DNA from 3 places in the Pseudomonas sp. GW821-FHT04D07 genome. Region 3 is predicted to be linked to each of the others. Evidence: predicted binding sites of a transcription regulator. Region 3 holds the regulator's gene; each other region holds the start of a gene.
The links. The regulator FliA, encoded in region 3, starts transcription of late flagellar genes. The targets are predictions, from matches to a motif close to CTAAAGTTTNNNNNNNNNNNGCCGNTAA.
Positions count from the first base shown of each region.

Region 1: a site for FliA is predicted at 7,373-7,400, ahead of AC07T0_RS08135 (methyl-accepting chemotaxis protein). Genes of this name have one in related genera too.
Region 2: a site for FliA is predicted at 3,516-3,543, ahead of AC07T0_RS23895 (methyl-accepting chemotaxis protein). Genes of this name have one in related genera too.

Region 1 covers NZ_JBWKTH010000004.1:153,627-164,269, reverse strand. Annotated here, with positions in the region: gene AC07T0_RS08160 (hypothetical protein) at 1-561, shown strand, start outside; gene AC07T0_RS08155 (sensor domain-containing diguanylate cyclase) at 1,559-2,572, shown strand; gene AC07T0_RS08150 (acetylornithine transaminase) at 2,762-3,997, opposite strand; gene AC07T0_RS08145 (LysR family transcriptional regulator) at 4,099-5,004, shown strand; gene AC07T0_RS08140 (DedA family protein) at 5,088-5,672, shown strand; gene AC07T0_RS08135 (methyl-accepting chemotaxis protein) at 5,680-7,305, opposite strand; gene AC07T0_RS08130 (DUF4124 domain-containing protein) at 7,439-7,744, opposite strand; gene cyoE (heme o synthase) at 7,985-8,872, opposite strand; gene cyoD (cytochrome o ubiquinol oxidase subunit IV) at 8,883-9,212, opposite strand; gene cyoC (cytochrome o ubiquinol oxidase subunit III) at 9,213-9,839, opposite strand; gene cyoB (cytochrome o ubiquinol oxidase subunit I) at 9,843-10,643, opposite strand, start outside.
Region 2 covers NZ_JBWKTH010000024.1:96,203-106,845, forward strand. Annotated here, with positions in the region: gene AC07T0_RS23890 (methyl-accepting chemotaxis protein) at 1-1,251, opposite strand, end outside; gene AC07T0_RS23895 (methyl-accepting chemotaxis protein) at 1,849-3,468, opposite strand; gene AC07T0_RS23900 (LysR family transcriptional regulator) at 3,801-4,742, opposite strand; gene AC07T0_RS23905 (HpcH/HpaI aldolase/citrate lyase family protein) at 4,772-5,629, opposite strand; gene AC07T0_RS23910 (CaiB/BaiF CoA transferase family protein) at 5,634-6,809, opposite strand; gene AC07T0_RS23915 (L-lactate permease) at 7,035-8,783, shown strand; gene AC07T0_RS23920 (D-2-hydroxyacid dehydrogenase) at 8,844-9,782, shown strand; gene AC07T0_RS23925 (flavin reductase) at 9,985-10,643, opposite strand, start outside.
Region 3 covers NZ_JBWKTH010000001.1:642,325-652,967, reverse strand. Annotated here, with positions in the region: gene AC07T0_RS03080 (chemotaxis protein CheA) at 1-2,070, opposite strand, end outside; gene AC07T0_RS03075 (protein phosphatase CheZ) at 2,085-2,873, opposite strand; gene AC07T0_RS03070 (chemotaxis response regulator CheY) at 2,896-3,267, opposite strand; gene fliA (RNA polymerase sigma factor FliA) at 3,440-4,180, opposite strand; gene fleN (flagellar synthesis regulator FleN) at 4,177-5,010, opposite strand; gene flhF (flagellar biosynthesis GTPase FlhF) at 5,132-6,460, opposite strand; gene flhA (flagellar biosynthesis protein FlhA) at 6,472-8,601, opposite strand; gene flhB (flagellar biosynthesis protein FlhB) at 8,761-9,900, opposite strand; gene fliR (flagellar biosynthetic protein FliR) at 9,904-10,643, opposite strand, start outside.

The DNA of each region.
Region 1 (10,643 bases), on a different contig from region 3:
AGCGACCAGATTCGTGAACTGCGTCTGGCGATCCGCCAGGCGCACGACCGTTTCGACGACGACAAAGCCTACGAACTCATGGGCCAGCTCAAGCAACTCAAGGACGCCGAGGCGGCCGATATCGCGGCCCTGGAAGACCTGAGCACGAAATTCCCGATCAGCCGGATTCTCTCCAGCTACAAGGACGATCCGGCGTTCCAGGAACTGGTCTATGGCTTGGCGTTCAAGGTGCTGAACCAGACTCACCAGGCCCTGAGCAACCCCGGTGCTGGCAAGGGCAAGGCCGCGCGCGTCAAGAAAGAAGCGCCGGTATTTGTCATCAGCAAGGACGACACCAGCATCACCTTCCCGCTGCGCACACCACGCAGCAAGGCCAATGCCGACCGCGAAGCGTTCGAATTCCTCGGCTTTGCCTTTGCCGGCCACGGCGACCTGGCCGAACTGCTGAGCGAAACCTTTGTCGACAACGAAGGCAACGAACAGCCGGCGACCCGCCAGAACATCGTCACGGCGATTCAGCAGCAGACGGCGTTTGCCGGGTATAGCGTCGTACAGCAATGACGCTCCGCCGCTGAACGGGCGCGGCGGCAACTGAAAAGAGGCAGGTGCGTTTCGAGGTCAGTCGCGGTGAGGGCTGGCCTGGGATGGGCCTGCCTTTTTTGATTCGATGCGGGAAACCTGGACAGACCGATACGGCCCGGAATTGAAGATCTGGCAGACAAAAAAAACCGCTTAGGTAGCGGTTTCTTTTTTGCGGGCTCCGGTTAGGCCAGAACTCGCGCAGCCTCATAGGATGCACTGGTGTGTGGAACGATTATACCGCGGCGAGTAACACGTGCAAGCCACACTCCTTGCCACTTCTGTAACAATCAGAGCACAGGCCACAGCGACAATCGGAAAAACCCTGTTTGAATAAACATCCTGAAACTACTTTTATCGGAAACATGGCCTTTTGAGCACATTTCCGTCCTCAGTAGAGTGGGTATCATGCACGGGCTATCACGTCAGTCAACATGAGGCTTGGCCAGGCACAGGCGCTGACTTAGGGCCCCCTGACACGGAGTAGGACCCGTGCCGGACTCGCTCAGGGGGCCATCAGCCCGGCCACCTCATAGTTTGCACTGGTGTGTGAACCCTAAGGTGTACATGTTCCGGTAAGTACGCTGGAGGTTTGGCCCACCTGGGAGGGCCAGAGTATGTCCAAGTTATTTCGACGTACGTGGAGCCTTGCAGTCAATACCCTTCGTGCTTATCACGTTTGGAATTTTCTGCGAGATCACTTTGATGACCGTTAAGGTCTGAGCAGTGGCCCGCTTCGACTTCGGTCGAAGCGGGTTTTAGAAATGTGTTAACTCTTGAAAAGCATTGAGCTCCACACAATTTTTTTTGCAGTTCGAGCCATGTTCTGTACTTTGCAAAACCTGAAAGCTAGAACTTTATCGCGTCACATACTTCTATATTTCCTACAACAAACGGTACAGTATTAGCGTGCCATAGACCGTTGCGTCCCCGCTTTTGGCCCGAGACACCGAAATCAATGCCAAAGGAGTGAGCAGCGATGGTCGAGCCATCCAAAAGCGGACCCTGGAACAGCCAACTCGGCGATATCAACCAAGACGTCATACACGCAATCCTCGAACTGGTCAGCGATGGCGTCTGGGACTGGAATGCCAATACCGGCCTGGTCTACCGCAGCCCCGGCTGGTACGAGATGCTCGGCTACTCCCCCAATAGCCTGCCGAACAACGTCTTCACCTGGGAGAACGTGATTCATCCCGACGACTACCCACAGGTGATGGCCCATTTCGACGATCACCTGAATGAACGCACCCTGGGTTATCACGCCGAGTACCGCTGCCGAACCCGCAGCGGCGACTATATCCTGATCGAAGATCGCGGTTATGTGATCGCCCGCAACCCCGACGGTTCGGTCGCACGGATGATTGGCGCCCACCGCAGTCTCGAAGACCAGCGGCGCCTGCTCGAACAGCTGGAAGTACGGACCCAGTCTTTCGAGGCCATCGTCGCCGAACGAACCGCCGAACTGTCACGGGTCAATCGGCGGTTGCAGGCCCAACTCGAGGAAAACCGCCGCCTGGCCGAGAGCGATTCACTGACCGGGGTTGCCAATCGCTATCGCCTGGAAAAGATCCTGTCCCGGGAATGCCAGCGCGCCGGACGCTTTCGCCAGGCGCTGTCGCTGATTGCCATGGATATCGATGATTTCAAGCTCATCAATGACCAACACGGGCATCAAGGCGGCGACACAGTACTGGTCGAGGTGGCGCAGACGCTCCAGGGCTGTCTGCGCGACAGCGACCTGCTGGCACGCTGGGGCGGCGACGAGTTCATGATTGTCCTGCCGGACAGCCCACTCACCGCCGCCATGAACCTGGCGCAACAGATGCGCGAGCACCTGCGGCAACGCAAGCCCCTGGGCCTGAGTTCGCTGACGATGAGTTTCGGGGTGGTGGAACGTTGCGCCGACGAGCCCATGGCCGAACTGATGAGCCGGGCCGACCAGGCCCTGTATCGCGCCAAGGGTGCCGGCAAGAACGTGATTTCCAATTGAGGCGGCATTCAGCGGAAGCGCCTTCAGGCAGCATCGGCTTTTCCTGCCGACACAAAAAACCCCGCCGAAGCGGGGTTTTCTTTTGACCATTCCAACGTCCTGTCGGCTGCCGTCCTGGCGATGGTCGATCATCCCTGATCCTGTGCACATCCTTGCGCAGCAGTGATGGATCCAGAATAGGGCAGCCGCTCAAACGCTCATAGAGGCGATTGCGGGTGCGGCGTGTAAGCCTTTCGCTATTGCCGTGGTTTTTTCCCACTGCAATACGCTACACAACCCTTTCACAATCATCTCGACCTCCTGCTCATCGATAATCAGTGGCGGCAGCAGGCGAATGGTCTTGCCCCGTGTCACGTTGATCAACAAGCCCTGGTCCCGCGCCGCGATCAGCGCCAGGTCACGTACCGGCTGGCGCAGTTCGACACCGATCATCAGGCCTTGCCCACGTATTGCCAGGACCTGCGGGCAATCGCCCAGTTCAGCACGCAGCCGTGCCAGCAAACGCTCGCCCTGCTCCCGGGCATTCTCCACCAGGCCCTGTTCCTCGATGATATCGAGCACGGTGCAGGCGGCCCGACAGGCCAGCGGGTTGCCGCCGAAAGTGCTGCCATGGCTACCCGGGGTGAACAGTTCGGCGGCCTTGCCCCGCGCCAGGCAGGCGCCGATGGGAATGCCATTGCCCAAGCCCTTGGCCAGGGTCATCACGTCCGGAACGATGCCTTCGTGCTGGAAGGCGAACCACTGGCCGGTGCGGCCGATACCGGTCTGGATTTCGTCGAGCATCAGCAACCAGGAGCGCCGTTTGCACAGGTCGCGGACGGCTTTCAGGTAGCCCGGCGGCGGCAGTTGCACACCGCTTTCGCCCTGGATCGGCTCCATCAACACCGCACAGATCCGCTGACCGTGGCTGCGGGCGATGCTGTGCAGCAGCGCCAGGTCGCCATACGGCACCTTGATGAAGTCCCCCGGCAGCTCATGGAAACCCAAACGCACCGCCGGACCATCGCTGGCGGACAAGGTGCCCAGGGTGCGGCCGTGAAAGGCGTTTTCCATGACCACCACCAATGGCTTCTCAATACCTTTGTGCCAGGCATGCAGTCGCGCCAGTTTCAGCGCCGTTTCATTGGCCTCGGCGCCGGAGTTGTTGAAGAACACCCGATCCATGCCCGATAGCTGGGCCAGGCGTTGGGCCAGCTGTTGCTGCCAGTCGATGCTGTAGAGGTTGGAGGTGTGCAGCAGCAGGCCGGCCTGCTCGCGGATGGCACTCACCAGGCGCGGGTGGGAATGACCGACATTGGTCACCGCCACGCCGGCCACCGCATCCAGGTACTCGCGCCCTTCGCGGTCCCACAGGCGGGTGCCCAGCCCCTTGACGAAACCCAGGTCCAGCGGTTGATAGGTGGTCATCAGGCTAGCGGCGGTCATGGCGTCGAGCTCCAGGCATTGGGTGGTACTGGCAGTATCGTTAGCCACTTGAGCTGGATAAACTCCGTTGCACTTCAATCATTTTAAAGCTGAGATTGATAATGGATCTTTTCCAGGCAATGCGGGTGTACGTGACCGTGGTGGAGAGCGGCAGCATGACCGCCGCCGCCCTGGAGTGCGGCATCTCCACCACCATGGTCGGCAATCACCTGCGCTCACTGGAACAACGGCTCGGGGTCAGCCTGCTGAGCCGTACGACACGGCGCCAGCGTCTGACTGAATTCGGCTCGACCTACTATCAGCGTTGTCTTGAGGTGCTGGGGCTGGTGGCGGATTCCGAGCGCCTGGCGGAACAGGCCCAGGGCGAGCCGAGCGGTATCCTGCGGATCACCGCGCCGCTGACCTTCGGCTCCGAACGCCTGGCCCCGGCCCTGAGCGAATTCGTGCTGCGTTATCCGCGGATCAAGCTTGACGTGATGCTCAGCAACCAGCGCGAAGACCTGATCGACAGCGGCTTCGATGTGGCGATCCGCCTGGGGGTGCCCGAACCCTCGGCGCTGATTGCCCGCCCTCTGGAAAACTATGCGCTGACCGTCTGTGCATCGCCGTCGTATCTGAAACGGCGCGGGACACCGATCATCCCCCAGGATCTGCAACATCACGACTGCCTGGCCTTCGCCTACCCGGCCGGAGACGACTGGCGGACGGTGGAAAAACAATGGAGCCTGAGCGGGCCGGAGGGGGAAATCCTGGTGCCGGTCAGCGGCCCGATGACCATCAACAGTTCTTCAGCGTTGTATCAGGCGGCGCTTTGCGGCATGGGTATCGTGATGCTGCCGGATGCCTTGCTGCGCGACGATCTGCGCGAGGGACGACTGGTGCCGCTGCTGGGTACGTACAAACTGCCCAGCCGACCGATGAACCTGCTCTATGCGCAAGACCGCTACCGGCTGCCCAAGCTGCGCAGTTTCGTGGCGTTCGCGCTGGAGAAGTGGGGCCAGTCGTAAGGCTTGCCGGGACGGGCGAGCCTGCCCAGAATGCCTGCACCGGCAACGCAGCCCATGACCGATACAAGGATCAGTACAGCGCTATGTTCGAACACATCGACTTCAATTACCTGCTCACCACCTACGGCTATTGGGCGATCTTCATCGGTTGCCTGCTGGAAGGGGAAACCATCCTGATCCTCGGCGGGGTGGCGGCGCACCAGCAAGTCCTGCACCTGCCGCTGGTGATCTTCTGGGCCAGCCTCGGCGGGATGCTCGGCGACCAGGCGCTGTACTGGACCGGCCGTTACTTCGGCGCGCGCCTGCTACCGCGCCTGCATCGCCAGCAAGCCGCCATAGAACGGGTGACCGGACTGATTCAACGCCATCCGCTGACCTCGATCTTCGCCGTGCGCTTCCTGTACGGCATGCGCCTGGTGGGCCCCATGGTGATCGGCGCCAGCCGGCTGTCGCCGCTGCGCTTCAGCCTGATGAACCTGCTCGGGGCCGCGGTCTGGGCCACGCTCTTTGCCACGGCCGGCTATTGGGCCGGTGGGTTCCTCGAAAGCCTGCTGGGCAATCTCAAGCCCTATCGCCTGCCCATCGTGATCGGGGTCGTGGTCATCGTCGCGGGGATCGCCCTGGTGCGCCATCTGCGGGCCAGGGCGCGGCAACGCCAGAAGGTCTGAGCCGGGCTCAGACCCGGAACCGTCCGACCAATCCCTGCAACGAATTCGCCAGCCGCGACAGTTCGTGGCTGGCGGCGCTGGTCTGATCGGCCCCTGTCGCCGAGCGGATCGACAGGTCGCGAATGTTCACCAGATTACGGTCGACTTCCCGGGCGACCTGGGCCTGCTCTTCCGCCGCGCTGGCGATCACCAGGTTGCGCTCGTGGATTTCATGCACCGAGGCGGTGATCGTCACCAGCGCTTCGCCGGCCCGTTCGGCCAACGCCAGGGTGCTGGCGGCACGGGCGGTGCTGGTGTGCATCGATTCCAGGGCCAGGGTCGAGCCGCTGCGCATGCCGGACACCATCTGTTCGATCTCCTGGGTCGACTGCTGGGTGCGATGGGCCAGGGCCCGCACTTCATCGGCCACGACCGCAAAGCCGCGTCCGCTCTCGCCGGCACGGGCCGCTTCGATGGCGGCATTGAGTGCCAGCAGGTTGGTCTGCTCGGCAATCGCCCGAATCACTTCCAGTACCTTGCCGATGCCCTGGGACTGATCAGCCAGTGAACGCACCAACTCTCCGGTGCGCTCGACGTCCCCGGACAGGGCGCTGATGGCACCGACGGTTTCGCTCACCCGCTCCTGGCCGAGTCGCGCCGACTCGCTGGATTTACGGGTGGCATCGGAGGTGGACACCGCATTGCGCGCCACCTCCTCCACCGCCGTGGTCATTTCGTTGACCGCAGTGGCCGCCTGTTCGATTTCATGGTTCTGCTGTTGCAGGCCTTCCGTGCTGCCCTGGGTCACCGCACTTAGTTCGTCCGCCGCCGTGGCCAGCGTGGTCGCCGAACCGCTGATGCCCTGCAAGGTGTCGCGCAAAGTCTGCTGCATGGTGGCCAGGGCTTCGAGCAGCTGACTGACTTCATCGTTGCCATGGCTTTCGATACGCTGAGTCAGATCGCCGCGTGCGACGTTCTGCGCCGCGCTCAAGGCCTGTCCCAGGGGCTTGACGATGCTGCGCGTCAACAGCATCGCCAGGCCCACGGTAGCCAGGGCCGCCAGGACAATAAACAGAATAACGATCATCCGTGAGTCGCTGTAATGCGACTCGGACTTCTGGCTCTCGGCCGCCACCTGCTTGGTAAAGAGGTCGGCCAGATCGGTCAGTTGCTTGCCGGAACCGTCCACCACGGTCTTCATGTCCACCAGCAACAGCTTGCTCAGTTCGTCACGCCGGCCCTGCTCGGCCAGGGTGAAGGACTGGGCGATACCGGTACGGTAGGCAGCGAAGGTGGTCTTGAACTGGTCGTACAACGCCCGGGCCTCGGGTGTGGTGACCAATTTGTCGTAGGCGACGATCCGCTCGCTCAATTCCTTGTCACGCACGTCCATCTGGCCGCGGTACACCGCGATGTTCTTCGGGTCCTGGTCGAGGGCCATGCGCAGGGAGATGGTGCGGATCCGCAACATGATCTCGCGAATTTCGTCGCCCCCACGAATACTCGGCAGCCATTGGCTTTCAACGGCCACCTCGCCTTCGCGGATGTTCGACATCTGGCCCAGGGCGAACACCCCGAGCAAGGCCACCAGCAGGGCGATCAAGGCAAAACCCAACGCCGCGCGAGGTGCGATATTCAGTTGACGAAGAAACATGACGAGCGCCTTTTTTGTCATGGCCTGGGGTCGGTTAACCTCAGGCCTTAGCTCCAGAGTTGGCAGGCTATCGGCACGTTGTATGACAACTTGAAATAATTACCCGACAATTTCGCGCGTGCGAAAGAAGGACTCAAGGGGTTTTCTGTCCAGGCCCGGGAACGATATTGAGCTTGTAGATGATGCGCGTGTGGTAACCCGCCTGCAGGATCTTCGTGGCGCGCTGATTGATGTTGTCGGGCTTGGCCTCATCGGCCGAGACGCTGCGCAGTTGCGTGCGCTGGGTACGGCCTTCCCAGGTAGACACGCCCTGGTCCGGCGCGCAGGGCTGCGCGGCGAAACTGATCTTGCCATCATGGCTCACGCACTTATAGGCGTCGGCACTGAAAACCGAACTGGAAGCGCCAAGAAGGAGAACGAAGACCAGACCTCTGCCCATGCGTGTGCATCCCTGTACGTGATGGTCATCCACAGATAAAAGAAAACCCGCCGAAGCGGGTTTTCTTCAAAACATTCCGACATCCTGTCGGCGGCCTCCATGGCCTGGTTCGATCGTCCTTGATCCTGCACGCATCCTTGCGTAGCAGCGATAGGTACAGATTAAGCCCAGTCATGAAGGCTCAACAGAGGAGATCAGTGTCGCCGCATGTAAGCCTTTCGCCATACATGGATCCAATCCTCAGTGTGCGTAAGTCAGCAGCAACTCACTCGGCACCTTGAAGTCCAGCGACATCATCACGCTCAGGGCGGTGATGGTGAAGATCGAGAACACGAACAGCTTGCGGGCCCAGACCGTGTCATCCACGGCCTTGTAGCCGGTCCAGGCCATGTACAACCAGTACATGCCCATGGCCGCGGCCACGGCCAGGTAGCTCATGCCGGCATAACCGCTGAACGTCAGCATCAACGTCGCGCCGAGGAAGGCCAGGATGTAGAGCAGGATGTGCTTCTTGGCCACCAGGATCCCGCGCTTCACCGGCAACACCGGAATCGATGCGGCCAGGTAATCGTTGAAGCGGAAGATCGCGATCGCGTAGGAATGCGGCATCTGCCACAAACTGAACATCACCAGCAGCGTCAGGGCCGCCATGTCGAAGCTGTTGCTCACCGCCACGTAGCCGATCACCGGTGGCATCGCCCCCGACAGACTGCCGATCAGCGTGCCGTGAACCGACTTGCGCTTGAAGTACAGGCTGTAGAAGCCGACGTAGATGACAAAGCCGATCACCGCGAACAGCGCCGCCAACGGATTGGCGACGCGGTACAGCAAGGCCACGCCGGCGATCCCGAGGACGCTGGCGTAGATCAGCGCCAGTTTCAGGGAAATCAGCCCCTGGACCAGCACTCGGTTCTTGGTGCGCTCCATCTTCAGGTCGATGTCACGGTCGATGCAGTTGTTGAACACGCAACCGGACGCCACCACCAGCGAAGTACCGATCATGGCCGCCAGGAAGATGGCCAGATCGACATGCCCCTTCGAGGCCAGGAAGAAACCACCCGCCACAGAAAGCACGTTACCGAAAATGATCCCCGGTTTGGTGATTTGGATAAAGTGCTTGAGCGACATCGGGTTTACCTCACTTCGCCATCATGACGGCGTGGATGCTGAACATGATCCACAGCGACAGACCCACCAGCAGAACGATCACCAGTGCCGCGAAGATAAACGCCACTACGTTGTTACGCTGCGCCGCGGAACGGTCCAGGTGCAGGAAGTACACCAGGTGCACCAGCACCTGGATCACGGCGAAGACCAGAACGATCCACAGGGTGGCCGCCTTGGGCAGCGACGGGTACATCACCAGGCCGAACGGGATGATAGTCAGGATGATCGACAGGACAAAGCCGACCATGTAGGACTTCACGCTGCCGTGGTTGGCATCACTGGAATGCTGTGCATTAGCCATTTACAGAGTCCCCATCAGGTAAACAACGGTGAATACGCAGATCCACACGACGTCCAGGAAGTGCCAGAACAAGCTCAGGCAGCTCAGGCGGGTGATGTTGCTTGGCGTCAGGCCGTTTTTCCAGACCTGGTACATCATCACGGCCATCCAGATCAGGCCGCTGGTGACGTGGACACCGTGAGTCCCGACCAGGGTGAAGAACCCGGACAGGAAGCCACTGCGGTTAGGGCCGAAGCCTTCTTCGATCAGCTTGTGGAATTCGTTGATTTCCATGCCGATGAAGCCCAGGCCGAACAGGAAGGTGATCGCCAACCAGACCAGGACCTGACTTTTCTTGCCCTTGAACAACGCCAGCATGGCGAAGCCGTAGGTGATCGAACTGAGCAACAGGCAGGCGGTTTCACCCAGCACGTAAGGCAGTTCGAAGATGTCGTGGCCCGACGGGCCACCCGCTACGTTGTTAACCAGCACCGCGTACGCTGCGAAGATCGACGCAAACAGAATGCAGTCGGTCATCAGGTAGAGCCAGAAACCGAAGACGGTCATCTCGCTCGTATCGTGGTGGTGGTCATCGTGCCCATGGTCATGACCATGGGCGTGTCCAGCATTGGTCACTAAGTTCGACATGGTTTAAGCCTGTTCCAGCGAAGATTCAACACGGGTGGCAGGAGTCACTTTCGCTGCCGCCAGCACCTTGTGCTGCTCGGCTTCGATACGTTCGATGACGTCCACTGGCACCATGTAACCCTGATCATCACGCGAGATGTGGATGATGAAATAGATCACGGTACCGGCCAGGCCAGCGATGGCCATCCACCAGATGTGCCAGATCATCGCGAAACCGAACACGGTCAGCAGAGCACCCATGATCAGGCCAGTCGCGGTGTTGTTCGGCATGTGGATCGGCTGGTAGCGCTTGGGCACCGAGTACGCGGTACCGTCTTCCTTGGCTTCGGTGAAGGGGTCAACCACATCGGCTTTCGGCAGTTCGGCGAAGTTGTAGAACGGTGGTGGCGACGAGGTCGACCATTCCAGGGTGTGGCCGTTCCATGGGTCGCCGGTCACATCCATGTTCTGCTTGCGGTCACGCACGCTTACATAGATCTGGATCAATTGCGAAGCGATACCGAAGGCGATCAGAATGGCACCGAACAACGCTACGTACAGGTAAGGCACCCACTCAGGGTTGGTGCTGGAGTTCAGGCGACGGGTCATACCCATGAAGCCCAGGGCATAGAGCGGCATGAACGCGACGAAGAAGCCGGAGATCCAGAACCAGAACGCGGCCTTGCCCCAACCTTCGTGCAGCTTGAAGCCGAACGCTTTCGGGAACCAGAAGCTGAAGCCGGCGATGTAACCGAAGACCGCACCACCGATGATCACGTTGTGGAAGTGCGCGATCACGAACAGGCTGTTGTGCAGGACGAAGTC
Region 2 (10,643 bases), on a different contig from region 3:
CTGTGCAAGGTTGCGTACTTCATCGGCTACCACCGCAAACCCACGTCCTTGTTCACCGGCGCGGGCAGCCTCGATGGCGGCGTTGAGTGCCAACAGATTGGTCTGTTCGGCCACACTGCGGATGACGGTCAGGACCGAACCCACTTGCTGGGTTTCTTCTTCCAATTGTTGCATGGCCTGAACCGCTTCAAGCACGCTGACACCCAGGTCGCTGATATGGTTCGATAGCCCGCCGATGTTTTGGCGAGCGGAGTCGGCCTGCTTGAACGCCGCACCGGCCTTCTGTGAAGCCTGCTGGGAGCGTTGGGCAACTTCCTGGATGCTGACCGTCATCGTATGGATATCGCTACTGATCGAATCGATACGACCTTGCTGGGACTTAGTGTTTTCTTCTGAGCTCTGAGTCAGTCGGTAGAGGTGCGTGGACATTGCACCCAATGGGCTCGCCGCCTCGACGATCTGGTGGATCGTTGCCTGCAATTTATCGAGAAAACTGTTGAACAGCTTGATCATTTCCCCAATTTCATCGTCCGAGCGCACATCGACTCTTCGTGTCAGGTCACCGTCGCCGCTGGCAATTGCTGTGAGGGAGTCAATCACGCCATGAACGTTGTTCATGATTCGCCGAATGACAAGCACTGAACCTGTGCTCACCAGCAACACCAGTATCATCGTCAGAATGTATCCAACCCGAGTGGTGGTGGCGTTATCCGTGCGGGTCAGCGACAGGTTGGCCTGAAAGTCCTGGTAGGCATTGGCCCGGAAGGTGTCACCCAGCCCTTGGGCGGTTTTCAGATCAATGCTCATGCGGTCAATGTTGGAGTGTAAGCTTTCGAAGGTACCGGAGCCCTTTATCAGTTGCTCGGACGTCGAGAAGGCGTTATCCGCGTAGCGTTTGATCGCCTCGTTCCAGGTCGTCAGTTTTTGATTGCGTGCCGGCTGCTGCTCGGAAAGCTGTTTAAGCTCAGATTGCTTGGCAACGATGTCATCAACTATTTTATGTCCCTCGTTGAGGGCCTCTATCTCACCGGCGGTGACCGCGCTGTTGAGCAAGCCCGGTAAGCGGGAAAACTGGAAGATCACGGCATCTGTTTTTTCAAGTGTTGGATAGCTACCGTTTTCCAATTCGAACAGACGAGTATCGGTGTTTGATAACTGCAAGGATGTATAACCGACAAAAACTAACAGTCCAAAAAGTGCCACTGCTGGCATAATCGACAATTTCAATGTCAGGGATATTTTTGCTCGCATTTTTTTGTTCTCAGAGGCGGAGCAGAGTCGTTTAAAGTACGAAAGTCAACACTGACCGTTTAGTACTCCATTGACTATTAGGCAGGCTGTAAAACCCTCCGGCGCTCATCGGCAGTCGCACTCAACTGACAGAATCAGTAACATCACAGCTACGCCTTCTGAGGGTGGGTTGGTGGCGTGATTGTTATGGCATATTCTTCATTCGATGGTGGATTTTCTGGTGGGTGTCGGAGTCATTAATTCTGTTTCCAAAGAGTGGAAGCAACATGCTATTGGCGTTAAATGCTACAGGCCATGCTCTGCGTTTGACTATCAGGGGGCGCTGATTTTTTGGGTAGGCGGATTTGTGGATTTGGTAGGCATCGCCCTACTAGAGCAGTTCGCGGAAGGGCAGTAATAATATACAGACGGTCAAATCCTGGATCTGAACATTACAAAGGGCTTACGCAAGAAAGTATCGAATGTAAGCGTTCATGGTTGTATCTCAGTAGTTGATCCATGACCTCGTCGTTGAGTTGGCGCCGCGTGATCCTGCAGGTCGGCGCCGTGGACCCGAGCTGGGTGGAGAGATCAAGGACTCGCCTGGGGACTCTTCAATCAAACCTTAAAGCGATTGACCAAATCACTGAGGTCGCCTGCAAGCCTTGAGAGCTCCTGACTTGCTGTATGCGTTTGCTCCGCACCTGCCGAGGTCTGGATCGAGAGGTCGTGTATACGGACGAGATTGCGATCCACCTCTCGGGCGACCTCCGACTGCTCTTGGGCCGCACTGGCGATTACCATATTACGTTCGTTAATCCCTGATACAGCATGCGCAATGGTACTGAGAGCATCATTGGCCGCCTGGGCCTGCACCTGCGTCTGGCGGGCTTGGTCCGCACTGGTGAGTAGGGCCTCCACCGTCTGGTGGGTACCTTGTTGAATGGTGCTGATCATGGTTTCAATTTCGCGAGTCGACTCTCCGGTACGATGAGCCAACGAGCGGACTTCATCCGCAACAACGGCAAATCCGCGGCCAGCCTCACCTGCACGTGCTGCTTCGATCGCCGCATTGAGCGCCAGCAGATTGGTCTGCTCTGCTACAGCCCGTATGACGTCCAGAACTTTGCTGATGTTCCGTGTCTGCTCGGCCAGGTTCCGCGCTTGATCCGATGCGTCGACCACGTTATCGGTGAGGGCGCTGATAGCCGTTAACGTATCGGCCAGTTGTACTTGGCCCTGGCGCGCAGTGTCGGAGGCGGCCCTGGATTCGTTGGAGGTCGCAACTGCGTTGGAGGCCACCTCCTCAACGGCATGGCTCATCTCCGTGACGGCTGTCGCGGCCATATCTATTTCGGCGTTCTGCTGATGCAGGCCTTGGGCGCTTTCATTCATGACAGCGCTCATTTCCTCCGTCGAGGAGGCGAGTTGTTCGGCAGATTTACCAATGCGGTCGAGTGTTTCGCGTAGAGTGGTTTGCATGGAGGCCATTGACCTGAGGAGTAGTGAGGCTTCATCTACGCCGGTGGTGTCCAGGTGCTGTGTCAGGTTTCCCGACGCAATGGTTTCAGCCGCCTGCACGGCAGCATCAAGGGGGATTGTCAGACTGCGAGTCAGGCGCCAGGAAAGTAGGAGGGTCAGTAAGAGCGCGAGTGCAATTACAATGGCGGTGATCGTTTTGGATTCGCTGTAAAGTGTAGCGCCCACTTGGGTATGGTAGGCCGTGAGGTCGAGGCTGTGCGTCTGGAGCCGCTTGGCGAATTCATTCATCCGGTTGCCGCTATTGGCCATGGTCGACATGATCTGAATGCGGGCTTGGTCCAGGTTGCCTTGCTTGACGAGTGCGGTAAGCTGGTCTACTTGAATAAGATAGTCACGATAAGCGGCCTGCAGTTGGTCAAAGGTGGCGCGTTCTTCTCCGGTAACGCCCAGGGCCTCGTATCTGGCGAACTCTGCGTCAACGCCCTGGCCAATTTTCTTGATCGACTCCCGAGTGGTATCCACGGCCGAGGGGACAGCTGCCAACCGGAGCGTCTCTACTCGAACCCTTGCCAGCTGTAGGGCCAGATTATCAATGGAGACAATGCCCGGTATGGCGTCTCTTTCAATCAGCTCACTTTCAGTACGTATGCTGGACAGTTGATGGAGGCCGAAAAACCCCAGTGCGGCGACTACAACGGCTATCAGCCCAAAACATAACGTGCTGCGAGGGGCTATTTTAAGAGAACGGAGATTCATGTCTAGTCCTGTATTAGTGTTACCGCCGGGATGTCGGTGCAACTAAATTATCGGCGGCATGGATCGTATCTGAAGGTTTTGTGAATGTGGGGTTGATTTTTTTTTAGAAATTATCGTGTGCCGAAAACAACATTTCCAAAAGTGATATTTTTTGATGAGTATTTTTCGCTTGATTGTTTTTGTTGAGTTGTTTTTGGTGGGTCGTCTCACGTGAGGTACTTGGCGCTCGCAAGTAGGAGCGGTGGCTGTAGTTTGAATTTTTCAGTTTGTAGGATTGCAGATGGACCGCAACAAGAGCAGTTGGTGTGTGGCACGTCAACCGCTGCACGGCATTAGCCTAGCCCGATATCGATGGCATTTCTCCACCAACCCTCTGCCAAAGCCTTGGATAGTTGCATTTTCAGTAGCGTTTCTACACGCCTTGCTGCGCCGGACAACGGGCGCTTGGAGTGAGTGGCACAGTAGATCGTGCGCTTGATAGTTGGCGACACAATGCGAGCTGTGTAGATGTGTTCCGGATGGCGGTGAACCGCAGCGAGCGATAATATGGTGTAGCATTGCGTGTCGATGACCATTTGCTGCAATGGTTCATGAGCATCAATTTCGGCAATGATATCCAGACTCACACCATGGCCGATTACCACATCATCGATAACACGCCTCAGCCCGTGTCCGGCGCCAGGTAACACGAGTGGGAATTGATTCAGCAATGAGGCCCTTAGCTCACCGTCGCTGTTAAGTGCGTCTCGACGGAAGCTGTCCGTATGGCCTGCGATGAAAAGATCCTCTGTGATTAGAGGCGTGGTCACCAGATCTTCTGTCTGATGGGTCGAGAATATCAACCCTAGATCAATTTCACCTGTTATCAACCACTCCCGAAGATGCCCACTCAGGCCGCTGACAATTCGCATCTTAACGTTAGGCAGCTCGCGTTTGACCGCCCTGATCAATGGCACTGCCAGTAAAGACGTCAAGGAACCGGGCAGCCCGACCGCGACAGAGCCATGCTCTGCCGACCTCAGATGCTGCATTGCCTGCTTTGCGCCTTGGAAAGCAGCCTGGACATTCTTCGCATGTCCAAGAAAGTCACGTCCTTCGGGGGTGAGGGTCACGCCATCGAAACGACGTTCGAATAGGAGCACTCCAATTTCCTCTTCAAGCAGCTTGATCTGTGCACTGATTGAAGGCTGAGAAATATGGAGATTATTAGCGGCTTTCTGGAAAGACCGCTGTTCAGCCACAGCCATGAAGTATGTGATTTGCTTCAGGTTCAACAGCAGTCCTTCCAGTTCGTGATGAGGTGTCAGCGAGTATTTGATGACTCGTCAAGCAGGCGCTTTGCACGCAGGTAAACAGGCTTGTCGATCATTAGATCACCGACCTTGATAGCGCCCAGCCCTTTGCGGTCTGCTTCATGGAATGCATCGACAATGGTGGTAGCCTCAGCTAGCGCAGCGCTGTTTGGAGTATAACATTCGTTAATTGCGTCCAGGTATTTAGGATGTACGACTACCGCTCCACGAAACCCCAGAGATTTGGCCTCATCCAGTTTTGCCTTGAAGCCGGTACTGTCCCCAAGGTCCGCGATTGAACCGATGAAACCAATGGGCTGTATGCCGGCGGCGCGACAGGCGAAAAGTACCATCATGCTCGGCCCCATCAGTAGTGATGGGATAGGTTTTCCACCGCAATCAAGGGAAAAGTCTTCGCTTCCCAGCATCATTCCCATAATGCGCGGGTCGGCAGCGGCGATCTGATGAAGTGCGGGTAGCGCAATCGACGATTCAATCTGAAGAAGGAATCGAATCCGGCCCGGAGCAAGCTGCTTTTCTCTTTCAAGGTCGCCAACCAATTGGCTGATGAGCTGGACATCACGATAGTGCTCGACTTTGGGCAGCAGAATGATGTCCAGGTTTTCTCCGATCACTGCTCTCAGATCGCAGACAGCGGTGTTAAGAGGTCCATTCACCCGGACAGCTGCCAGCTTTTTGGAAGCTTTGATCCGTTGAAGGTTATCGTTAATCGAATGGCGGGCAGCTGACTTCCGACTCTCATGAACACCATCTTCCAGGTCCAGGATGATCACATCGGTAGGGCGACCAAGTGCGCTCTCGATAATTTTGGCGTTATCAGCAGGTGCGAATAAAAATGAACGGATCATGGCTTTAACTCTTATTGGCTGGGTAGTGGCCGAGTTCACGGAGGATTTCTTCGTTGTGCTCCCCGACCTTGGGGGCTGGGCGTCTGAAGCCGCCAGGCGTTCCCACAAGTCGAGGAACAATGTTATGCATCGGGATTGTATTCATGTCTTCATCAGGCAAATGTACGATCGTCTGACGGCCCATTGTGTAAGGGTGATCAATCAGATCGGCTACCGTGCAAACCGGGCCGACGGTCACTGCTGCCTGCTCAAAGATCTCCAGTGCCTGATCCCGTGTGTGCTGCATCATGAATCGGCCGATGATTGCATCGAGCTGTTCGCGGTTTTTGACCCTGGCGTTGTTGTCAATGAAGCGCTCGTCACGTTTCAGTTCGGGCTTGCCAATAGTGTCGAAGATTTTCATGGCCATCGACTGCATGGAGCCCGAAAGGGCCACATATTTGCCGTCGCTGCACATATATATATTTCTGGGTGCGGCATGACTTGCTTGATTTCCGGTGCGTTCGGTAGGTATACCTGTTAGTTGGATTTTCGCGGCTTCCGAGGAAATAACCGAGAAGATGGGCTCAAAAAGCGACAGGTCGATGACTTGACCTTTCTTCGAACGATTCACTTGATGCAGGGCTGTGAGTACCCCTGCGGCCCCGTAAACCCCCGCAATCATGTCCGCAAGCGCAAGGGGGGGAAGTGAGGGGGGCTTGTCGGCGAATCCATTTAAGGCCGCGAATCCGGACATTGCCTCAATCAGCGTGCCGAAGCCGGGTTTTTCTTTGTAAGGACCGGTCTGTCCCCATCCGGAGATTCGAACGATGATCAGCTTGGGATTGATTTCGAGCAGGGTTTCCGGCGCCAACCCCATTTTTTCCAGCGTCCCGGGCACGAAATTTTCGATGAAAACATCACTCGTCTTAACTAGCTTCAGCACCACGTCCATGCCTTCAAAGGATCGCAGATCAAGTGCCAGTGATCGTTTATTGCGACCATAGATTTTCCAATAAACATCGATTCCTTTTTCTTTCCACTCTCGCAAATCATCACCGGTATTCGCCCGCTCAATTTTAATGACGTCGGCACCAAAGTCAGCGAGGTACACGCTGAGCATGTTGCCCGCCACCAGTCGAGAGAGGTCTAGCACCCTGATATCGTTCAACGGTCCGACGTTATTTTTATCATATTTCATATCTGCGAATTCCTAAGGATGCAGCGTGGTATGCATTAAAGTTATGTAGGCTGGCCGCCCTTCACAAGTAGTTTTTTTAGATACCCCTTCAAGGTTTGGCCTATGTGGCTGGTTATAGGCAGAACCTGCACCCCATCATGGAAACTAGTATTTCCCAAGCTTGGGCTGATCTGGCTAATGTTGATTAATCAATAAAAAGTGTTCTTCAGAACCGGTAGGTGAAAAATGTACACACAGAACTTCACGCCCATTACGGGGTCTTTAGGCCTCTCAGCATTAAGCGCAGTGATCCCACTCTTTGTTCTCTTTGTCTTACTAGGGCTCCTCAAGGTGTCCGCTCGCTGGGCGGCGTTGTCTGCCTTGATTGCTGCGATCGGAATTGCGTTCTGGGTCTACGAAATGCCAGCAGTTCAAATCGCGAGCGGGACGCTGGAGGGGGCGGCAACGGGCTTCTTTCCCATCATCTGGATTGGCATCAATGCAATCTGGTTATTCCGCCTGACGCAGCTAAGCGGTCACGACAAGGTCATTCGAGGGGCACTCGCAAGGCTCAGCCCCGATTTACGAGTACAGACGTTACTCATTGCTTTTTGCTTCGGAGCACTGCTTGAGTCCTTGGCCGGGGGAGGCGCGCCCGTTGCCATTTGTGCGGTGATGCTGATTGCACTTGGCATAAAGCCGGTGCAAGCTGCGGCCATTTGCCTCATCGCGGATACCAGTCCTGTTGCATTTGGCTCACTTGGTCTGCCCATCTCAGTATTATCAAAAGTGACTGGCTTGCCCGTCCATGAGTTAGGGGTGATGGTTGGACGCCAGACACCAATTCTCGCGCTTTTCATCCCATTGATTCTGATTGTGATCGCGGACGGACGCCGGGGGCTGAAGGAAATTTGGCCTTTAGCGCTCGTCGCAGGTATTAGCTTCGCAACCGGCCAGGCCGTTGGTTCAATGTACTTACCGATCGAGTTAGTGGATATCAGCGCCGCATTACTGTGTATTGGGGCCGTCGTAACTTTCCTCAAAATCTGGAGTCCGGAACGCGTCCGCGAAACTGAAAGCTCAGCTGTTTTTGGCCCCGCGATTTTTGTTCCCGCGAAAAATGAGCGTTTCGAAATGCTGCAATCAGCTTCAACCTTGAATAGCGGAGGCGGCGCCGGGATTATGCAAGGCACAAGCTCTGGGTCAGGACGATATTCTGGTCGAACACTCGTTGTGGCTCGGGAGACAATCGAACTTTTTCGGGCTTTTGCTCCCTATGCCATCGTCATTGCACTGGTGGCTCTCAGTCAAATAAAAGTGTTGAAAGAGTTACTTGAACTAGGTACGAGTACTTTCCACTGGCCGCTATTGGACGTCGTCACGCCCGAAGGAAGGCCGCTTGGCGTCGTCAATGCGAAATTTGAGTGGCTGCTTTCTGCAGGCTCAATTGTACTGTTTGCTGGTTGTTTGACCATTCCGGTATTGGGGTTAAGCGCTAAACAAGCTTTAAAGGTCTATCTGAAAAATCTTGGTGAGCTGAAGTGGGCGATATTCACTGTTTGCTCTGTTGTCGGTGTTGCCTATGTGATGAATCTGTCCGGTCAGATAGTAACGCTGGGTATTTGGGCTGCTCAAACGGGTCCCGCATTTGCATTTATTTCACCAATCCTGGGATGGATTGCTACTAGCTTGACGGGATCTGACACCTCCGCCAATGCATTGTTTGGGGTGTTGCAGATCACAACCGCCCATCACACCGGCCTGTCAGATGTGCTGCTTGCCGCCGCGAATTCCTCTGGTGGCGTGGTGGGCAAGGCTATTTCACCTCAGAACTTGACTATTGCTGCTGTAGCTGTGGGGATATCAGGGAAGGAGGGGGTGCTGTTTCGCAAGGTCATTGGTTGGACCCTGCTGATGATCATGATCATGAGCGTTCTGGTTTTCTTTCAATCCACCCCGGTGTTGAGTTGGATGGTCCCGAGCGTTCACTCATGATCACTAACATCGTCTGGACCAACAGCATGGGTCCGCGCAGTTGTCAGGAAAGAGGTTGACATGAAGGCTGTATTTCTCGATAGCGATACTATGCCCCTTTCGTTTGAGCGCGAGGGGCCAATTCAATGGGTATTAAGATCCAGCACAAAGCCGTTCGAGGTTGTGTCGGCGCTTCTGGATGTTGAGATTGCGATCACGAACAAGGTCAATCTCACGGCATCAATTTTAGAACAACTGCCGAAATTGAAGTATGTATGCGTGGCGGCATCGGGTTATGATTGCGTTGACATTGCGGCCTGTCAGGCGCGAGGAGTGAAGGTGAGCAATGCGCCTGGATACTCTTCGTTAAGTGTGGCAGAGCACGTGATGACTTCGATTTTTATGCTTAGACGCCGTTTCTTCGAATACCAGCGCCTCGCCCAAACAGAGTGGCATTCCTCTCAACATTTTTGTGTACATGGTGGAGCCATTCGGGACGTCCGTGGTGCAATTCTCGGTATCGTTGGCCGCGGGGCTATCGGTCAGTCTGTAGCAGAGCTGGCCAGTGCGCTGGGAATGAAAGTTCTGTTCGCCGAGCATCGAGAGGCTCACACCATACGGAAAGGTTATACGGCTTTCGAGGATGTCTTGCGTCAAGCTGACATCCTTACGCTCCACTGCCCTTTAACGACCGCATCACATAATTTACTCGATGCTAAGGCATTTAAAGTTATGAAGTCCTCCTCTCTATTGATCAATACAGCTCGAGGTCCATTGGTTGAGCTGGAAGCGCTGAAAAATGCATTAACATCAGGACTCATTGCTGGCGCATCGATCGATGTTCTGGATACAGAGCCGCCCGCCATGGGCCATCGATTGATAGGGCTTGATCATCCCAATCTCATTGTTACACCCCACATCGCATGGGCGAGCACTAGCAGTGTGGCTAGGCTGGACGATATCATTGTTGCTAATGTTATGGGGTTCTATGACGGAAATCCGATCAATTTGATATGTTGATTCGTCAAAGGGTAACACGATGCTCCACATGCGGTTCAGTGGCGCTGTTAGGTGAAATACAGAGGATCAAGAAATTTATTCTTCTCTCAATGGTGACCCATTCTGACGCGCACTTAATCAACGTGCTGCGTAATCATCGGCGGGCCGGATCATCATTGAGGTATAGTGTTGTTCAGCTCCATGATCCTCCGAGACTGAACACCTAGAACCAGCGATAAGGGATCAATGGACTGTGAATTCTCACGAACCGGCTCAGCAGGGTACGTAATGCAATCGTCTCAGGGATACCCAACTGGCGCATCATATTCTCCTCGACTTGCTGGCTTTGGCTGGTTATCCGGGTAACCAGTACTTTGCCTTCCTGTGTCAGATAAATATGTGAATGGTCTATGTGCTCTGGTGGGTTGGTTGTCTCTTCAATCTCATCATCAATACGGATCAGGCCTCTGGCGGCCAGGTCGTTGATCGATTCGCGTCCCACGAAGCGGCCTGTATAAGCTGCCAATGTGATCAGTTCGTGGTAGGTCCGCGCCTCTCGTGCCCCAAGTGCGTTGAGTATCAGGTATTCGATGTCGTTCAATTCCAACTCGCTGGCGTGCTCGCGCGACTTTGCAGAGAAGTGTAAATAGGCGCTGGCCAGTAGATAACCCAGCGAACTGGTTTCACTGACATTGCGTGGATCCTCGCCATCAGGAGGCATGACCGTCTGGGTAGTGCTGGTTGCGATGGCGTAGTTGCCGCTTTGGAACACCAGCGGCGGTGTGTCGCATTTATCAAACCTGAGTACTTCGCCGACCAGAATGACGTGGTCGCCGCCGTCATAAATATGTGCGGTACGGCACTGAAGCCGAGTGGTGCACC
Region 3 (10,643 bases):
CACCACATGGCCTTCGCGCTGCTCTTCGTGAGCGGCCGAGCTGACCAGCCAGCGCTTGAGGTAGAACAGCGGCAGGGCCTTGTCGCGGACAATCACCACTTCCTGGCCGTCGACCACGTTGGTGCGCGACAGGTCGAGGTGGAAGATCTCGTTGACGTTGACCAGCGGGAAGGCAAAGGCCTGGTTGCCGAGCATGACCATCAGGGTCGGCATGATCGCCAGGGTCAACGGGACCTTGATGACGATCTTCGAGCCCTTGCCCTTGGTCGAGTAGATGTTGATGGTGCCGTTGAGCTGGGCGATCTTGGTTTTCACCACATCCATGCCCACGCCACGCCCGGACACGTCGGAAATCTCGGTCTTGGTCGAGAAACCCGGGGCAAAGATCAGGTTGAAGCAGTCGGTCTCGCTCAGGCGATCGGCCGCATCCTTGTCCATCAGGCCCTTCTTCACCGCGATGCTGCGCAGCACGTCGGCGTCCATGCCCTTGCCGTCATCGGAGATCGACAGCAGGATGTGGTCGCCTTCCTGCTCGGCGGAGAGGATCACCCGACCGCTGCGGGACTTGCCCATGGCCTCGCGGTCGGCCGGTTCTTCGATACCGTGGTCGACCGAGTTGCGCACCAAGTGGACCAGCGGGTCGGCCAGGGCCTCCACCAGGTTCTTGTCGAGGTCGGTCTCTTCGCCCACCAGTTCCAGGTTGATCTCTTTCTTCAACTGCCGGGCCAGGTCGCGAACCAGGCGCGGGAAGCGGCCGAAAACTTTCTTGATCGGCTGCATGCGGGTTTTCATCACCGCGGTCTGCAGGTCGGCGGTCACCACGTCGAGGTTGGACACGGCCTTGGACATGGCCTCATCGCCACTGTTCAAGCCCAGGCGCACCAGGCGGTTACGCACCAGCACCAGTTCGCCGACCATGTTCATGATCTCGTCCAGGCGCGCGGTATCGACCCGCACGGTGGTTTCCGCTTCGCTGGCGGCCGGCTTGTCACCAGCGGCGGCGGCAGGTGCCGGCGCGCGGGCCGGAGCCGGTGCCGGTGCCGGCGCGGCCTTGGCCGGGGCTGGCGTCGCCGCTGCCGGAGCAGGTGCCTTGGCGGCAGGCGCGGCAGCAGCGGCCGGTTTGGCCGCCACCGGCGTAGCCACCGCCGTGGTCGCGGCCACTTCGGTGAATTTGCCCTTGCCATGCAACTCGTCGAGCAGCGATTCGAATTCCTGGTCGGTGATCAGGTCACCGCTGGCGGCGCCTGTACTTTCAGCCGCCTGGGCCGAAGCCGCGGTGGTATCGAGCGCTTCGACCTTGAACGACCCCTTGCCATGCAACTGGTCCAGCAAAGCTTCGAATTCGTCGTCGGTAATATCGGTACTTTCCGGCGCACCGCTGGCGGCAGCTGGGGCTGCCGGCGAAGTCGGTGCCGCGACCGCATCCGGGGCGAACTGGCCCTTGCCGTGCAACTGGTCGAGCAGCGATTCGAACTCGGCATCAGTGATTTCATCGCCGCCAGCCTCGCCCGGCGCCGCACCCACGGCCATGGCTTTTGGTGCCTCGGCTGCGGCCTTGACGCTGTTCAGGGAGTCGAGCAGCAATTCGAATTCATTGTCGGTGATGTCACCAGACTCGCTTTCAGCGACCGCTTCAGGCACCACGGCCTCGGCCACCGGCGCGGCCACGACTTCGGCAGCCGCCGGTTCCGCCAGACGCGCCAAGGCCGCCAGCAGTTCCGGGGTTGCCGCAGTGATCGGGCCACGTTCGCGCACTTCGCTGAACATGCCGTTCACCGCATCCAGCGCTTCCAGGACCACGTCCATCAGCTCCGAGTCGACACGTCGCTCACCCTTGCGCAGGATGTCGAACACGTTCTCGGCGATGTGACAGCACTCCACCAGCTCGTTGAGCTGGAGGAAGCCGGCGCCCCCTTTTACAGTGTGAAAACCGCGAAAGATTGCATTGAGCAGGTCCGCATCATCAGGCCGGCTTTCCAGCTCGACCAGTTGTTCGGACAGTTGCTCCAGAATCTCGCCGGCCTCAACCAGAAAATCCTGAAGGATCTCTTCATCGGCGCCGAAGCTCATGTGTTTGGGTGCTCCTAGAATCCAAGACTGGAAAGCAAATCGTCGACATCGTCCTGACCGGACATAACGTCTTCACGTTTATCGGCATGAATCTGCGGACCTACACCCTTGGCCAACTCATTTTGCGGATCTTTTTCGGCAAGGATGGCATCGTGATCATGCTCGATACCGGCAAAACGGTCGACCTGGCTGGCCATCAGCACCAGTTTGAGCAGGTTGCTTTCCACTTCGGTGACCATTTGGGTCACGCGCTTGATCACCTGACCGGTAAGGTCCTGGTAATCCTGGGCCAGCAGAATATCGTTCAGCTCGCTCGACACCGCGCGGGTTTCCTGCTCGCTGCGGGACAGGAACGTCTCGACCCGCCGCGCCAACTCGCGAAACTCCTGGGCACCGACTTCGCGCCGCATGAAACGGCTCCAGTCAGCGCCCAAGGCCTTGGCCTCCACGTTCAGGCCAGTGACCCTCGGGGTCGCACTCTCCACCAGGTCCATGGTGCGGTTGGCCGCGGCTTCCGTCAGCCTGACCACATAGGACAGGCGCTCGGTGGCGTCGGTGATCTGCGAGACTTCCTCGGCCTGCGGCATATGCGGGTCGATCTGGAAGTTGACAATAGCGCTGTGCAATTCGCGGGTGAGCTTGCCGACTTCCAGGTACAGGCCACGGTCACGGGTCTGATTCAGCTCATGGATCATTTGCACCGCGTCGCCAAATCGACCTTTTTCAAGGCTGTCGACCAGTTCGCGGGCATGTTTTTTCAGGGTTAGTTCAAAATCACCCAGTGAAGATTCGTTGTGCTCCATAGCGCCCCCGTGGTGGACTTCATCAGCCGATGCGTTCGAAGATTTTCTCGATCTTCTCTTTCAACGCCTGGGCCGTGAATGGTTTGACCACATAGCCGTTTACACCGGCCTGGGCAGCTTCGATGATCTGCTCGCGCTTGGCTTCGGCCGTGACCATCAACACCGGCAGGTGCTTGAGCTTTTCATCGGCACGCACGTGGCGCAGCAGATCGATGCCGGTCATGCCGGGCATGTTCCAGTCAGTGACCAGAAAGTCGATGCTACCGCTGTTGAGGACGGGAATCGCGGTAGTACCGTCGTCCGCCTCAACCGTGTTGGTGAACCCGAGGTCACGCAACAGGTTCTTGATGATCCGCCGCATCGTTGAAAAATCGTCAACGATGAGGATTTTCATGTTCTTGTCCAATTCGACCTCCAAGCAGTCTTAAACGCGTTCAGCACCTGGACGCGCTGTTCAATCAATTCGGCACAGCACTCAACGACTGCATGGAAACCTCATCCGGCCGAGTCTCCCACAGGGCGTCAAACGCCATGTCGGTCTCGTTCGCAGTGTTCCCGCACTGCCTTCAACGCGCTCGCCACTCCCCCAAACGCCCCCGCAAGCGGGCCGCGCACTGGCTGTGTAACTGGCTGACTCGCGATTCGCTGACCCCCAGCACCTCACCAATTTCCTTGAGGTTCAGCTCTTCGTCGTAGTACAGCGCCAACACCAGTCGCTCACGCTCCGGCAAATTGGCAATCGCATCCGCCAGCGCCGCCTGGAAGCGTTCATCTTCCAGATCGCGCGACGGTTCGAGATGAGCACTCGCGCCGTCCTCGTGCAGCCCTTCATGTTCGCCGTCCTGCAACAGGTCGTCGAAACTGAACAGGCGACTGCCCAAGGTATCGTTCAAAATCCCGTAATAATCGTCGAGACTCAATTGGAGTTCGGCTGCAACCTCGTGATCTTTAGCGTCACGGCCGGTTTTTGCTTCAATTGCACGAATTGCGTCACTGACCATGCGTGTATTGCGGTGCACCGAACGCGGTGCCCAGTCACCCTTGCGCACTTCATCAAGCATCGCGCCGCGGATACGGATGCCGGCATAGGTCTCGAAACTGGCACCTTTGCTCGCGTCGTACTTGGTCGAGACCTCCAGCAGACCGATCATCCCGGCCTGGATCAGATCCTCGACCTGAACGCTGGCCGGCAGTCGCGCCAGCAGGTGATAGGCAATACGTTTGACCAAAGGTGCGTAACGCTCGATCAGTTCATACTGGCTGTCACGTGACGACTTGGAATACATGCGATAGCCACTGGCAGTCATAGAACCGGTCCCGCACTCGTTTGATGCACCAGACGCTCGACGAAAAACTCCAGGTGCCCCCGAGGATTGGCAGGGAGCGGCCAGGTGTCGACCTTCTGCGCGATTGCCTTGAACGCCAAGGCGCATTTCGAACGGGGAAATGCCTCATAGACCGCGCGCTGCTTTTGCACGGCCTTGCGGACACACTCGTCATAAGGAACGGCGCCGACGTATTGTAGGGCCACATCCAGGAAACGATCCGTGACCTTGGTCAACTTGGCGAACAGGTTGCGGCCTTCCTGCGGGCTCTGGGCCATGTTGGCCAGTACGCGGAAGCGGTTCATGCCGTAGTCGCGGTTGAGCAGTTTGATCAAGGCGTAGGCGTCGGTGATCGAGGTCGGCTCGTCGCAGACCACCAGCAACACTTCCTGGGCCGCGCGGACGAAGCTGACCACCGACTCGCCAATACCCGCGGCCGTGTCGATCACCAGCACATCGAGGTTGTCGCCGATATCGCTGAATGCCTGGATCAGGCCGGCATGCTGCGCCGGGCTCAGGTGCACCATGCTCTGGGTCCCCGAGGCCGCCGGCACGATGCGAATCCCGCCCGGACCTTGCAACAGTACGTCGCGCAGTTCGCAGCGGCCCTCGACCACGTCGGCCAGGGTGCGTTTGGGGGTCAGGCCGAGCAGGACGTCGACATTCGCCAGCCCCAGATCCGCATCCAGCAGCATGACGCGCCGGCCAAGCTCAGCCAGCGCCAGGGACAAATTCACTGACACGTTGGTCTTCCCGACGCCACCTTTGCCGCCGGTCACCGCGATCACCTGTACGGGATGCATGCTGCCCATGTTCTCTTCTTACCTTGTCTTGCTTAGACGGAAGGCCACATAAGTGGCTGCGCGTTCACTTGTCGGAACAATGCGTGGCAGACCATCGATGTAGGTAATTTGCAACGTCTGAATACTCATCTCAGCCCACCCGCTTCGACGGGCTGTGGTAGATATCAGCGAACATATCGGCCATGGCTTCCTCGCTGGGTTCTTCCTGCATTTGCACACTGACCGCCCTGGACACCAGTTGATGCCGGCGTGGCAGGTGCAGATCATCCGGAATACGCGGCCCGTCGGTCAGATAGGCCACGGGCAGTTCGTGACTGATAGCCAGGCTCAGCACTTCGCCGAGGCTCGCCGTTTCATCCAGTTTAGTCAGGATGCAACCGGCCAGCCCGCAGCGTTTATAGCTGTGGTAGGCGGCCGTCAGCACCTGTTTCTGGCTGGTGGTAGCCAGGACCAGATAATTCTTCGCCTTGATCCCGCGTCCGGCCAGGCTTTCCAGTTGCATGCGCAACGCCGGGTCGCTGGCCTGCAGGCCGGCGGTATCGATCAGCACCACGCGTTTGCGCAGCAGCGGATCGAGGGCCTGGGCCAGGGACTGGCCCGGGTCGACATGGGTCACCGAGACATTGAGGATCCGCCCCAGGGTCTTGAGCTGCTCCTGGGCGCCGATGCGGAAGCTGTCCATGCTCACCAGCGCGATGTTCTGCGCGCCGTACTTGAGCACGTAGCGCGCCGCCAGCTTGGCCAGCGTGGTGGTCTTGCCCATGCCGGCAGGACCGACCATGGCAATCACACCGCCCTCTTCCAGTGGCTCGATCTCGGGTGTGACAATCATCCGCGCCAGGTGCGCCAGCAGCATGCGCCAGGCCTGGCGTGGCTCGTCGATCCCGGTAACCAGTTCCAGCAGGTCGCGCGACAGCGGCCCGGACAGGCCGATGCGCTGCAGACGGCGCCAGAGGTTGGCCTGCTGCGGCTGACGGCCTTGCAACTGGTTCCAGGCCAGGGAGCCCAGCTGGACTTCCAGCAGCTCACGCAGGCCGTTGAGTTCCGAACGCATCGAGTCGAACACCCGCTGGTCCACCGCCGGGGCGTGCACCACAGGCGCTGGCGCCGGGCGCCGCGGCTCGTCGAAAGTCGGTTCGATCAGCGGCTCGGCGGCGGTCAGCGGCAGGCCGGCGAACAGTTGGCGATTGGTTGCGTTGTCGGTATCGCCGTCACTGCGCAAGCTCAGTTCGGCCTGGGCGGTGACGATACGCGACTGGGTCTTGCGCAGCTCGTCTTCGAGCTCCATGTTCGGCACCCGCGGCGACAGCGCCGAGAGCTTGTAGTCCAGGGCAGCCGTCAGCTCGACACCGCCCGCAATCCGGCGGTTGCCGATAATGGCCGCGTCCGAGCCCAGCTCATCACGCACGAGCTTCATGGCCTGACGCATATCGGCGGCGAAAAAACGCTTAACTTGCATAACCCACTACCTCAGCCGTTGGGCCCTACTGTCGCAACGATGGTCACTTGCTTGTTGTCCGGAATTTCCTGGTAGGCCAAGACATGCAAACTTGGCACCGCCAGTCGTCCAAACCGCGAAAGCATCGCGCGAACCGGTCCAGCTACCAGCAGGATCACCGGCTGCCCTTGCATTTCCTGGCGCTGGGCGGCGTCGATCAGCGAACGCTGGAGTTTCTCGGCCATGCTCGGTTCCAGAAGAACGCCTTCTTCCGAGCCTTGTCCGGCCTTCTGCAGACTATTGAGCAATATCTGTTCCAACCTGGGCTCCAAGGTGATCACAGGCAGCTCGGACTCAAGCCCCACAATGCTTTGGACGATTGCACGGGACAATCCGACGCGAACCGCGGCAACCATAGCGGCAGTATCTTGACTCTTGGAGGCATTGTTGGCGATCGCTTCGGCAATGCTGCGGATGTCGCGGACCGGCACGTGTTCGGCGAGCAAGGCCTGCAGCACCTTGAGCAGATGCGACAGGGAAATGATCCCCGGCACCAGCTCTTCGGCCAGCTTCGGCGAGCCCTTGGCCAGCAATTGCATGAGTTGCTGGACTTCCTCGTGGCCGATCAGCTCGCTGGAGTGCTTGTAGAGGATCTGGTTGAGGTGCGTCGCCACCACGGTGCTGGCGTCGACCACGGTGTACCCCAGGGACTGCGCCTGGGAACGCTGACTGACCTCGATCCAGACCGCCTCCAGACCAAAGGCCGGGTCCTTGGCGGTAATCCCGTTGAGCGGGCCGTAGACCTGGCCCGGATTGATCGCCAGCTCGCGATCCGGGTAAATCTCGGCCTCAGCCAGGGTCACCCCCATCAGGGTCAGGCGGTAGGCACTGGGTGCCAGGTCAAGGTTGTCACGAATATGCACAGTGGGCATCAGAAAGCCCAGGTCCTGGGAGAGCTTCTTGCGCACCCCCTTGATCCGCGCCAGCAATTGCCCGCCCTGGTTGCGGTCCACCAGTGGAATCAGGCGATAACCGACTTCCAGGCCGATCATGTCGATGGGACTGACGTCGTCCCAGCCCAGCTCCTTGGTTTCCATGGTCCGTGCCGGCGATGGCAGCAGGTCCTGCTGGCGCTGGACTTCGGCCAGGGCCTGGACCTTGGCGACATTCTGTTTTTTCCAGAGCATATAAGCCATGCCGCCGGCCACGGCCGCCAGGCTGATAAAGGAAAAGTGCGGCATGCCCGGCACCAGGCCCATCACCGCCATCAGGCCGGCGGCGACAGCGAGGGCCTTGGGCGAGGCGAACATCTGCCGGCTGATCTGCTTGCCCATGTCTTCCGAACCGGAAGCCCGGGTCACCATGATCGCCGCGGCTGTGGATAACAACAGTGATGGCAATTGCGCCACCAAACCGTCACCAATGGTCAGCAAGGCGTAGACCTTGCCGGCGTCGGCAAAGCTCATATGGTGCTGGAAGATCCCGACCGCCATGCCGCCGATCAGGTTGATGAACAGAATCAGCAGGCCGGCGACGGCGTCACCGCGGACGAATTTGCTGGCACCGTCCATCGAGCCGTAGAACTCGGCTTCCTGAGCGACTTCCAGACGCCGCAGCTTGGCCTGTGGCTGATCGATCAGGCCGGCGTTGAGGTCGGCGTCGATCGCCATCTGCTTGCCGGGCATCGCATCGAGGGTGAAACGCGCGCTCACCTCGGAAATCCGTCCGGCACCCTTGGTGACCACGACAAAGTTGATGATCATCAAGATCGCGAAGACGACGATACCGACCACGTAGTTGCCGCCGATCACCACCTCACCGAAGGCCTGGATCACCTTACCGGCCGCGGCGTGGCCTTCCTGGCCGTGGAGCATGACCACCCGGGTCGAGGCCACGTTCAATGCCAGACGCAACAGCGTGGCGATCAGCAGGATGGTCGGGAACACCGCAAAGTCCAGCGGCCGCAGGGCATAGACGCAGACCAGCAGGACCACGATCGACAAGGCGATGTTGAAGGTGAAGAACACATCCAGCAGGAACGCCGGCACTGGCAACATCATCATCGCCAGCATGACCAACAGCAGCACCGGCACACCCAGGTTGCCCCGGCCGAGGCTGCTCAGGTTGCTGCGCGCCGAGTTGAGAAGTTGAGAGCGATCCACCGGTATTCCTCGTCACCTTGAAGCAAACTTTTGACGCCACGGGCGCCATAGGCCTGCCTCTGCAAGAAGCCTTCCAACTCTGTCGACGAGGTTTAAATGGATAGGTGATGGCGCACGCAAAAGTCGTATTTATACCGAGTAGCGCCAAAGGAGCACTGATCAGGTATCGCGGCGCAGATCCGGCGGAATCGGCAGGTCGCCCTTCAGAGGATCGGGGCGCTTGCCCTTGCCGGCGCGGTACTGGCGGATCTGGAAGACGTACGCCAGCACCTGCGCCACTGCCAGGTACAGGCCCGCCGGAATCTCCTGATCCAACTCGGTGGAGTAGTAGATCGATCGCGCCAGGGCCGGCGACTCCAGCAGCATGATCTCGTGTTCGACGGCGATCTCGCGAATTTTCAAAGCCAGGAAGTCGCTACCCTTGGCCAGCAACACCGGCGCCCCGCCCTTCTCCGCGTCGTATTTGAGCGCTACGGCATAGTGGGTCGGGTTGGTGATCACCACATCCGCCTCGGGAATCGCCGCCATCATCCGCCGCTGCGACATTTCGCGCTGCAACTGGCGAATCCGCTGCTTGACCTCCGGCCGCCCTTCCTGGTCCTTGTGCTCGTCGCGCACTTCCTGCTTGGTCATCAGCAGCCGCTGGTGCGCTTCGTAGAGCTGCACCGGCACATCCACCGCAGCAATGATCAACAACCCCAGGGACATCCACAAGGTGCTCCAGCCCACCACCTGCAGGCTGTGAATGATCGCCAACTCCAGCGGTTCATGGGCAATGCGCACCAGATCGTCGATATCCGAAGACAGCACCGACAGGCCGACGAACAGGACGATGACAAATTTTCCGATGGCCTTGAGCAGTTCCATCAGGGCCTTGATCGAGACCATCCGCTTGATCCCCGGCAAAGGGTTCATCCGACTGAACTTCGGCGCCAGACTGCTGGCGGAGAACAACCAGCCCCCCAGGGAAATCGGCCCGACGAAGGCCGCAAACAGAATAGTGAGCAGGATCGGCTGCACTGCCCAGATCGCCATTTCCCCCGAATGCAGCAGGAAAATCGCCATGTAGCGCTGGTCGACCACCACTTCACGCGTCAGGCTGAAGTTCAACCGCATCAACTCGGCCAGGTTTTGCGCCAGGGCACCACCGAACACCAGCAAGGCCCCGGCACCGGCCATCATCACGGCAAAGGTATTGAGCTCCTTGGAACGGGCAACCTCACCCTTCTCACGGGCGTCCCTTTTCTTTTTTTCCGTGGGGTCTTCTGTCTTGTCCTGACCGCTCTCGCTCTCTGCCATGGCTCAGCGCGCCCGTGCCAATTCGCGTAAGAACTGCAGAGCCTCGACGGCCAGCGGTTGATACTGGTTGAAAATGTCCGCCAGGCAGACCCAGAGGATGAACATCCCCAGTACCAGGATCAGCGGAAAACCAATAGAGAAAATGTTCAACTGCGGCGCGGCGCGGGTCATGATGCCAAACGCAATGTTCACCACCAGCAACGCGGTGATCGCCGGCAGCACCAACACCAGCGCCGCCCCGAGTACCCAGCCGAGCTTGCCGGAAATTATCCAGAAGCCCGTGGTCGACAGCCCGCTGCCCACCGGAAAGGTGGTGAAACTCTCGGTCAGCACTTCAAGGACCACCAGATGGCCGTTCATGGCCAGGAACATCAGCGTCACCAGCATGGTGAAAAACTGCCCGATCACCGCCGTCGAGACACCGTTGACCGGATCGACCATGGAGGCGAAGCTCATACCCATCTGCACCGCAACAATCTGCCCGGCCACCACGAAGGCCTGGAAAAACAGTTGTAGGGAGAGCCCCAGCAAGGCTCCGAAGATGATCTGCTCGGCGACCAGCAGCAGCCCGCTCAGATCCAGAGGATGCACTTCGGGCATTGGCGGCAGGCCGGGGGTGATGACCACGGTGATCGCCAGGATGAAATACATGCGGATTCGCCTTGGCACCAGCGTGGTCCCGAAGATCGGCATGGTCATGATCACCGCGCCGACCCGGAACATCGGCAGCATGAAACTCGCGA